One region of the Ureibacillus chungkukjangi genome, then DNA from elsewhere that is predicted to be linked to it. Evidence: predicted binding sites of a transcription regulator. Region 1 holds the regulator's gene; each other region holds the start of a gene.
What was found. Region 1 encodes LexA, which represses DNA repair genes until DNA is damaged. Its sites were predicted from a motif close to CGAACATATGTTCG; they were not measured.
Positions count from the first base shown of each region.

Region 1 (3,289 bases):
TCATGATTATGTCGATTTTTAATATTCAACTCAGGACGATAGCCATTATCAACGGCACGTCTCATTCCTCTTTTAATTTTTGCATTGTGAATTTTGCGTTGATATTCTTCCACAATTGCTAAAATTTCAAGTAGCATCGTATCCATCTCATTTAAGCTCATTGGACCGGCGTTATTTAACGAATAAACTGTTGTCTCATTCTTGTGTAGTAAATGCAGTACCGCCATTCGTGCATTACCACGTCCTAAACGTGTTTCGTCTTGCACAAATAATACTTGGACATTCTTTTCTTTTATATAATCTAGCATTTCTAAAAGGCCTTCTCTTTCAACCTCGTAACCGCTATGCTGATCTTGAAATACCTCTAGAACTTGAAAGTCCATGTCCTTTGCAAACGATCGCAGCTCCTCTTCTTGTCGAACAAGTGACGTCTCTTGCGTATTTTTCTCTGTACTTACCCGTGTATAAATGACGGCTTTGTTTTGTTTACTCATGGGTTTTTAATCGCTACCTCTACTGAATGAAGCTCTTCTTCACTCTTTAAATTTGCAATATAGATACTTTTTTCATTTACAGGAATAGTTAAAGGATGTCCTGCAACAATATGCTCTCCATTAAGTGCATTTTCAGCTTTCACTTGTTTAATCCACTCTTGCTTTGTCATTTTACCACGGTATTGTTCTGCTAAAGTCCATAATGTATCACCATGTTGAACTTCGACTTGTTCGTATGTTGTACTGCCATTATCAGTTATTAATAGAAATGCACCCATCACAAAGAAAGCAACGAATAACACAACGATATAAGAATTTTTTTGTAAATATTTCATAATTAAAACCTCTTTTCGAATATTTGTTCTCACGAATGTATGTTCTTACTTTAATACGAACACTTGTTTTTGTCAACAGCATTTTCGAACCTATGTTTGCATTTCTGTTCTTCCACTGATATACTATATGTAACTAATAGAGATACATATTCACAAAAAGAGGTGATAGAGTTGAAAAAAATATCAAAAAGGCAGGAAGATATTTTAACATTCATAAAAGAAGAGGTTCGCACTAAAGGTTATCCACCTTCTGTTCGTGAAATTGGAGAAGCAGTAGGACTTGCCTCAAGCTCAACAGTACATGGACATTTAGCTCGCTTAGAAAGCAAAGGCTTAATCCGACGTGACCCAACAAAACCGCGCGCAATCGAGATTTTAGATCAAGAAGAAGCGGCAGTTCAAAAGCAATCTGTAGTCCATGTTCCTCTTGTAGGTAAAGTTACAGCTGGTCTACCAATTACAGCGATAGAAAATATTGAAGAATACTTCCCTCTACCAGATGCTTATGGCACTAGCGAAGAGAATCTTTTCATGCTAGAAGTAATGGGAGAATCAATGATTGAAGCTGGTATTTTAGATGGAGATTATGTAGTAGTTAAGCAAACAAACACAGCGAACAACGGAGAAATTGTTGTAGCTATGACTGAGGACGATGAAGCAACGGTAAAACGCTTTTTTAAAGAGAAAACTCATTTCCGTCTTCAACCTGAAAACTCAAGTATGGACCCAATCCTAGTAAATCAAGTATCGATTTTAGGTAAAGTTGTAGGATTATATCGTAATATTCATTAAAAAAGGTTGTCTCGTTGGTCATTAGACTGTGAGACAACCTTTTTAATGTGGTTTTGAGTTAGTGATTGATCACATAAAGTTGCTTGTGAGCGTTTAAGGGTGCGTTGTGTTCATATAATTTGATTTATGATCACTTGGCAAATTTTCTAGTATGAATAACCTAGCTTTCTCGCGGTTAACTGCATGGGTCATACATACACCAACGCTGGCTATGTCATCGCGTATACCCTACCCTATGACTGAATAACTCCAACCCCATTTTCAACCTTACTCTTACAAGCATCGATGAATGACTTGAACAGATTTTTCGCATGCTCATCCTCTGCTATTGCCATTTCCTCTGGATGCCATTGGACGGCTACGCAATATGGATAATCCTTCATTTCGATAGCTTCAATGATGCCGTCACTTGATTTGGCTGTGATTTCGAATATTTCGGGCACCTTTTTAAGGGCTTGGTGATGGAATGAGTTGACTGCAATCTTTTCTTTGCCTACTATTTCATGCAACTGACTGCCCTTTGTAATCTCGATAAAATGCGATGCCTCTCTCCTGCGCGCATTTTGTTGATGGAGAATTGGCGTTTGCTCATATTGAGAATTGATATCTTGATAGAGTGTCCCACCTAAAGCGACATTCAAAAGCTGAATTCCACGGCAAATCCCGAAAATCGGTAACGTTTTCTTTAGAGCAGCTTCTGTTAGCATTAGCTCAACTTCATCACGCTCTAGCATAATATGGCCGATTTTAATATGGGGCTCTTCATCGAAAAAGTGAGGGTGCACGTCTACCCCACCCGTTAACAGTAAGCCATCAATTCCATCAAGCAGCTGATCTACATCACTTTCAACGCCAAAAGGAATATTAACCGGAATCCCACCTGCTTGAATAATAGATTTTACATATGCTTCATTAATACAGTATTGCCCATTGTTCGTTGTCATTGTTACACCAATAATCGGTTTCATCCAAACACCTCCAAAATCTTTAAATAGTTACTTGCTTTAGAATATTCTAGATTAAAATGGTATTTCCTCTTATAACTTGCATGAAGTTTCAATCCCAGTGCCAATCATTATATGTGTAGTAATCCGCTAAAGAGATAGGCTTGTAATTTGAGCAAAAATCCAGGAGATGTTGCCTTCTTTTCTCCAGATTACTTGCGTCAGAAAAAATTTCACATACTTCACTTTTATTTTTAAAATCAAAATCTATCAAACAGAATATTTCATTATCATTATCACCATAGGGGGAAAAATTTCCGTATCGACAAGTTTGACAGGCTGCGATTCTTATATTCTTTGGTAGTGCTTTTTGAAAATTTTTTACGCCAAGCTCCGTAACATTCGATATTTTAGAAATGACATGTTGATTTTCTAAAAAGACTTCATATTGAATAATTTCCAATTCGCCGTCTATTGTTCGCTCAGTCAATGCTTTTGTAGGAAGCGTTGACAACTTATCGTCAATCAGATAATTAACTAAAATTATTCTAAGCAAATTGTCATCCCCTTTCTATAACGAAGCATCTAATCTATTAACATTAAATAATTCCTACTATTTAAAATATCGGAATTACAAAATATTGTAAAACTACTTAAAAATTTAGCTGAAAATTTATCCCGAAACTAATCTCCTATTTTATCAGCTTAATATTTACGAAAATCC
Region 1 covers NZ_CP085009.1:1,500,528-1,503,816, reverse strand. Annotated here, with positions in the region: gene LG296_RS07360 (recombinase family protein) at 1-494, opposite strand, end outside; gene LG296_RS07355 (LysM peptidoglycan-binding domain-containing protein) at 491-829, opposite strand; gene lexA (transcriptional repressor LexA) at 1,001-1,621, shown strand; gene LG296_RS07345 (gamma-glutamyl-gamma-aminobutyrate hydrolase family protein) at 1,855-2,589, opposite strand; gene LG296_RS07340 (hypothetical protein) at 2,678-3,121, opposite strand.

Region 2 (3,289 bases), 1.8 Mb from region 1:
TACTGGTATTGGATTAGCAATCACAGCTCCACCTTGTAATCCTAAATCCCATTTAGCTCGCATCATATCAGCTACTTCTTTAGCCGAATCTACACGGAAGCTTACTGAGAATTCACTTTCACGTGTATAAAATGCTGGCAACATATCTGTTTCAAATCCCACTACTGGAACCCCTTTTGTTTCTAAGTATTCTAGAGTTAACCCAATATCCAGAATCGATTTTGCCCCTGCACATACAACTGCTACATTCGTTTGAGAAAGCTCCTCTAAGTCCGCAGATATATCCATTGTTTCTTCGGCACCTCTATGCACTCCACCAATACCGCCAGTTACAAATAGTTCGATTCCAGCAAGCTCAGCCGCAATCATAGTTGCTGCTACAGTTGTAGCTCCAAGTTTTTTTGTAGCTACTAAATAACCAAGGTCCCGGCGAGAAGTTTTGGCTACATTGTCTGCATTACCGAACATTTCAAGCTCTTCATCCGTTAAACCGATTTTAATTTTGCCATCGATAATTGCAATAGTTGCTGGTACGGCACCATTGTCACGAATAATTTGTTCCACTTCTCTAGCTGTTTGTACATTTTGTGGGTAAGGCATCCCGTGTGAGATTATTGTAGACTCTAACGCTACAATCGGTAGCCCCTTTTCCTTTGCTTCTAGCACTTCATGTGAATAAGATAAGTATTTTTCCATGTTAGTTGTTCCTCCAATAGTTTAATTCATCTGTTGTAATATTTTGTCTAACTGTTTTATCTGACTGTAAGGTTTTCGTTGCATTCAAGTGACCAAATTTCACGGCGCTCATAAAGGATTCGTCATTTAAAATACCATGTATAAATCCACCAACAAAAGCATCTCCAGCACCTGTTACATCAATAATGTCCTTTACCTTTTCCGCTTTCAAATAAAAGACACCTTCCATGTTGCCAACCATAGCTCCTTGGTCGCCCAAGGTTAAAATAACATTGCTTGCCCCTTTTTCTAAGAGCATTTTGACAGCATTTGAATAATCGTGGTCGTTCAGAATTCGAATATTGAGATACGCCTCAGCTTCGTCTTGATTACAAATAAAATAAGTTACTCCGATTAAATCATCTGGCATATTTTTAATTTTAGGTGCTGATACAGGAATAATTGCAAAAGGAATATTTCTTACGCTTACAAGGCTTTGTAGATATTGTACAGTTTCTTTTGGACAGTTTAGGTCGACAATAATACATTTCGCATTACTTAAAATTGCTTCGTGTTTTTTTAAGATTGATGGCTGCAAGGAATCATAGATTGTCATATCTGCCATTGCCAGTATTAATTCGCCATTTTGATCCAATACTGCACTATACGAGCCTGTCTTTACATTCGGTAATATCTCGGCATAGTCAAGATTTATATAGCCCTGACTTTCTTTGTCGATATATTTAGCACCCTGATCCTGACCCATTAAGGTAATTAGCTTTACTTCATTTCCAAAGCGCCCTAAATTTTCAGCTATATTTCTTGCAACTCCACCTACACTTTCAGTAACCCTTGAGGGATTAGAGGTTCCATATTGTACATGTCCATCAATATAGAACTTTCGGTCAACATTGGCTCCTCCGATAGCAAAAATAGCATTTCTTTCAGGCAACACATAGGCACGACCGACGATCTTCCCTTTTTTAATAAGGCCAGAAATTATATTAGCAAGAGTTGGGCGTGACATATTTAGTGCCTCAGCCATTTCCTGTTGGGATAAAAAAGGATTGTTCTTGATAGCTTGGAGAACTAGCTGCTCTTTTTCATTCAATCCACATTCCACCTCGATTAATAAACATTTGTTTCAAATTATAAACTTTTGTTCGCGCTTAGTCAAAGGAAAATAATTTAATTAGAAAATTGGGCTAGGGACTAAGCCTTTTAGCAATTATCCTTTAGTTAGTTGCACTTATGTGGATAGGAAAAATTTTCTTTCTTATTCATCAAAAAAACCCGAAAGCATAATGGCTTCCGAGTTTTCGTTTAAATTAATTTAGTTCAGGAACTTTACTACCGTCTTCTTGTACTAATTGTTGAATAAGTACTTCAACACGGCGATTTTGTGCTCGACCACCTGCAGTTTCGTTTGATGCTATCGGGTTAAACTCACCGTAGCCCTTCGCACTGAAATATTTTGGATCTAGCGCGGGATTACTATCAATAATCAACTTCATCAGGTTAACCGCACGCATTACGGATAATTCCCAGTTTGAGCTAAACTCAGCTGTGTTTTGTGGAACGTTATCTGTATGTCCGGTAACAACAATATGTCTTGCAGGGTCTAATTGTAGAATTGTTGATAATTCATCAGCAATTGTCACATAATCTTGCTTTACATCAGCTTTACCCGGATCAAATAAAATACTATCTCGGATTGTTATTAATAACCCTGCATCGGTCATTTTAGTAGCGAATGTACTCTCTAATTCATTAACTGCGATAAAATTATCTAATTGCTCTTGAATTTCCTGTAGCTCTCTTTGATCTTGAAGGTATGCGGCCTCCTCTGCAGATATTCCATCTACAACGGTATCAGGTTTTTCTACCACAGAGGTATGATCCATAATGCCAGAACCACCATCTAAAATCTCATTAAAAACATTGGACATCTTATTGAGCTTCTCTTGGTCAATCGAACTTGAAGCAAAGAGTACTATAAACAGAGCTAAGAGCAGGGTCATTAAGTCCGAATAAGGTAAAAGCCATGATTCATCAACATGCTCATCATGCTTTTTCTTTTTAGCTTTCTTTGCCATTATCACCCGCCCCGCTTTCGTCTGTGATTTTACGGCGTTCCTCCGTCGGTAAGTAAGATGCTAGTTTTTGTTCTATAACTCGAGGTGCTTCACCTTCTAATACAGATAAAATCCCTTCGATCATTAATGTTTTTTGTTTTACTTCAACTGCAGATTTACGTTTTAACTTATTGGCAAATGGATTCCATAGTACATACCCAGTAAAGATACCAAGTAATGTGGCAACGAATGCACCTGTAATGGCATGTCCTAATTTATCGATATCGTTCATATCCCCTAACGCAGCCATTAAACCTACAACGGCACCAAGAACCCCTAATGTAGGAGCATAAGTACCTGCTTGTGAGAAAATCTGTGCGCCACTTGCATGTCTTTCTTCAAGTGCTTCTACTTCTTCTGTCAGTACATCGCGAATATAATCAGCATTTTGACCGTCGATTGCTAATGTTAACCCATTTTTTAAAAATGGATCTTCCACTTCACTCGCTTTACTTTCTAGCGCTAACAAACCTTCACGG
Region 2 covers NZ_CP085009.1:3,296,591-3,299,879, forward strand. Annotated here, with positions in the region: gene LG296_RS16410 (pseudouridine-5'-phosphate glycosidase) at 1-696, opposite strand, end outside; gene LG296_RS16415 (carbohydrate kinase) at 698-1,786, opposite strand; gene motB (flagellar motor protein MotB) at 2,004-2,771, opposite strand; gene motA (flagellar motor stator protein MotA) at 2,755-3,289, opposite strand, start outside.
Region 2: a site for LexA is predicted at 1,828-1,841, ahead of LG296_RS16415 (carbohydrate kinase). Genes of this name have one in related genera too.

Region 3 (3,289 bases), 510 kb from region 1:
TCCATGCTAAAAAGGTTTTATTTTATGCTTATCTAAGGTGTAATTTAAATTAGTTATTTAGCAAATTTAGTTCTTTAACAAAAATGATTGCAATCTTAAATTATCTCTTCTTCGACTCTCTTTAGGGTTGATGAAATTCCCCATTATTTACCTCCAAATCATAATTGCATTATTTCTGATTTGTTGTATTATAATAATAAGAACAAATGTTCTATTATTAGGAGGGTTTTTAATGGCACATATTCCCATTGAAGCTGTCCCATATCTAGAAGCAGCAATATATTTACCTATGCTCCTGATTGTACTAGAAAATGATCAAGCACAAATAGAGACTGGGCAGTTTAAATTAAAGCGTCCATATATTTATTTAATTGATGAAGCAAGAAAATATGCTGAAAGTGAGTTAAGAAGCACTAAGGTGTATTTGAAAAATCATCAATTAAGAGTAGTACAAGGTAGACGAGATGAAATGTTTACAGAATATCAATTTCATTATAAGAAGGTCATGGATGTTCGAAGATACTCGAATATTAGATTGAGAAATCATGTTGAAGATTTACTTAAAGAATTCTTAAATAAAGCTTCACATACTAATCATCTTGATCTAGATCTTGATCTTGATTTAGCGGATAAATAGGATTAATTGGTTTAAGGGGTTTTGGCTTAGGTTTATTTTCAGGTTTAATCTCTTGTTTTAGATTAAAGACATGTTTATATAACTCAATTGCACGTAAATATTGTGTTTGAAAAGAAGTAAAGCTAACTGGTAATGGATGCTCTTTTCCATCAGGCAGAGTAATTTCGGTAGGAAGTTTAGGGTCGCTGATGATTGAAATGCCATGAAGTCCAATCCAAATATTATTAGGTGACGAAGGAGAATAAATTGGAATCATTATATTTGGTGCTTCCAGATGAGGAAGATTGATTGGCACCTTATGCTTATCTTTACCAAAGAAATTCTTTGAGAACCGAATTGCTGCGTTATAATTATATCCAAATAAATCGCAAGACTTACGAATTATGTAAAACGGCTTACGCTTTACAATATACTCGCCATTTTTATCAAAAATGTAAGAATAAATTTTTTCTCCCTCTTTGTATGGCGCAACCAAATAAGTATCTAAATTAATCCGGTATGAATCTAAAACAGGTATATCCTTTGTCATTGAAAAATTCCTCCTTAGATAATTTTTTAATGCTAAATAACTAATTTAAATAAATCATAATATGAACTTTTTACTGATTCAACAGAAGATTTTGACAACTTTGTGAAATTATATTTAAATAATAATTTCATTGTATTAACTAGGAATATAGTGGAAAATAAAGGATTCATCCCAAAGTGTAGGAATTTTTCCCTAAGCTCATGAAAAAATAGATCTATTTTTCAGAAAATATTGCAAATTGATATCTGTTTTTTTATAATAGAAAAAAGGGAATCGGGGTGATATCGATGGATAAATATTATTCATACACAGATTTTCTTAAGGCAGTTGGACACTATCAACATGCAAACGAATCTGAAAAGTTATTGAATGACATTTATTTGGACTTGTTTTTGAACCGAATGCAAAGATTGCAAAGAATTGAACAGCTGAAAGATCTCATCGATAGTGCATTAGACGAAAGAAACGAAGAAGCTTTTTATGAGTACACAAAAGAGCTAAGTGAATTACAAGAAACTCAAGAAATGGAAGAGACACAAGAGTCGGTAATGTAAATGAAAATAATGTTTAAAAAGTCGCCTTGGCAGTAGTCCCTCTTAGGGATATGAAACTGAAGGCGACTTTTTGTGTTTAGAGTAGTGAAAATGATGGAAAAGAATAAAATCATAGACAAATTCCACATCAGATGTTTTAAAAGATTAAAATTAGAAAATAGTAGAAGTAAGAAATAAAATTAAAAACGTACGTTCGCATATTTCTCGTAATTTAAAAAGGGATATGTTAAAATAAATATACAAGATTTGGATGGAAGGACGAACAAAAAATGGCCACTTTTGACTTACAATCTGTATACCATCCGAGTGGCGATCAGCCGAATGCCATACAAGAGCTTGTGAAGGGCATTCAAGAGGGCAAAAAACACCAAACGTTACTCGGAGCAACAGGTACAGGAAAAACTTTTACAGTTTCTAATGTTATACAAGAAGTAAAGAAGCCAACGCTAGTAATTGCACATAATAAAACATTAGCAGGACAGCTTTATAGTGAATTTAAGCAGTTTTTCCCCAACAATGCAGTAGAATACTTTGTTAGTTACTATGATTACTTTCAGCCAGAAGCGTATGTACCGCAAACAGATACATACATCGAAAAAGATTCCAGCATAAACGATGAAATTGATAAGTTAAGACACTCTGCAACATCCGCACTGTTTGAAAGAGATGATGTAATTATCATTGCTTCAGTATCCTGTATTTATGGCTTGGGGAATCCGGAAGAATATCGAGAAATGGTTGTTTCCATACGAACAGGAATGGAAATCGAACGAAATCAATTATTAAGAAAATTAGTTGATATCCAATATGAAAGAAATGATGTCAATTTTACACGCGGGACATTCCGAGTAAGAGGAGACGTTGTTGAAATATTCCCAGCTTCAAAAGATGAAAAATGTCTTCGTGTAGAGTTTTTTGGAGATGAAATCGACCGAGTTCGTGAAGTAGATGCATTAACAGGTGAAATTTTAGGTGATCGTGATCATGTTGCCATCTTCCCGGCATCCCACTTCGTAACACGTGAAGAAAAAATGGTGAAAGCTATTGAAAATATCGAAGTGGAACTAGAGCACCAGCTAGAAAAATTCCGTTCAGAGGATAAATTATTAGAAGCACAGCGATTAGAGCAACGTACAAACTACGATTTAGAAATGATGCGTGAAATGGGCTTCTGTTCAGGTATTGAAAACTATTCGCGTCACTTAACCTTGAGAGATGCTGGCGCTACACCTTATACATTACTCGATTACTTCCCAAAGGACTTTTTACTTGTAGTCGATGAGAGTCACGTAACATTGCCGCAGATTCGTGGAATGTTTAACGGTGACCAAGCCCGAAAAGGCGTTTTAGTAGATCATGGATTCCGCCTACCATCTGCCTTAGATAACAGACCATTGAGATTTGAAGAATTTGAAAAGCATGTAAGTCAGGCAATTTATGTTTCTGCAACACCAGGGCCATATGAAATAGAGCATACACCAGAAATGGTAGAGCAAATCATTCGTCCAACAGGATTGCTAGATCCAACAATTGATGTACGACCAATAGAAGGACAAATAGATGATTTAA
Region 3 covers NZ_CP085009.1:993,129-996,417, forward strand. Annotated here, with positions in the region: gene LG296_RS04975 (hypothetical protein) at 233-637, shown strand; gene LG296_RS04980 (competence protein ComK) at 591-1,166, opposite strand; gene LG296_RS04985 (IDEAL domain-containing protein) at 1,454-1,720, shown strand; gene uvrB (excinuclease ABC subunit UvrB) at 1,990-3,289, shown strand, end outside.
Region 3: a site for LexA is predicted at 1,903-1,916, ahead of uvrB (excinuclease ABC subunit UvrB). Genes of this name have one in related genera too.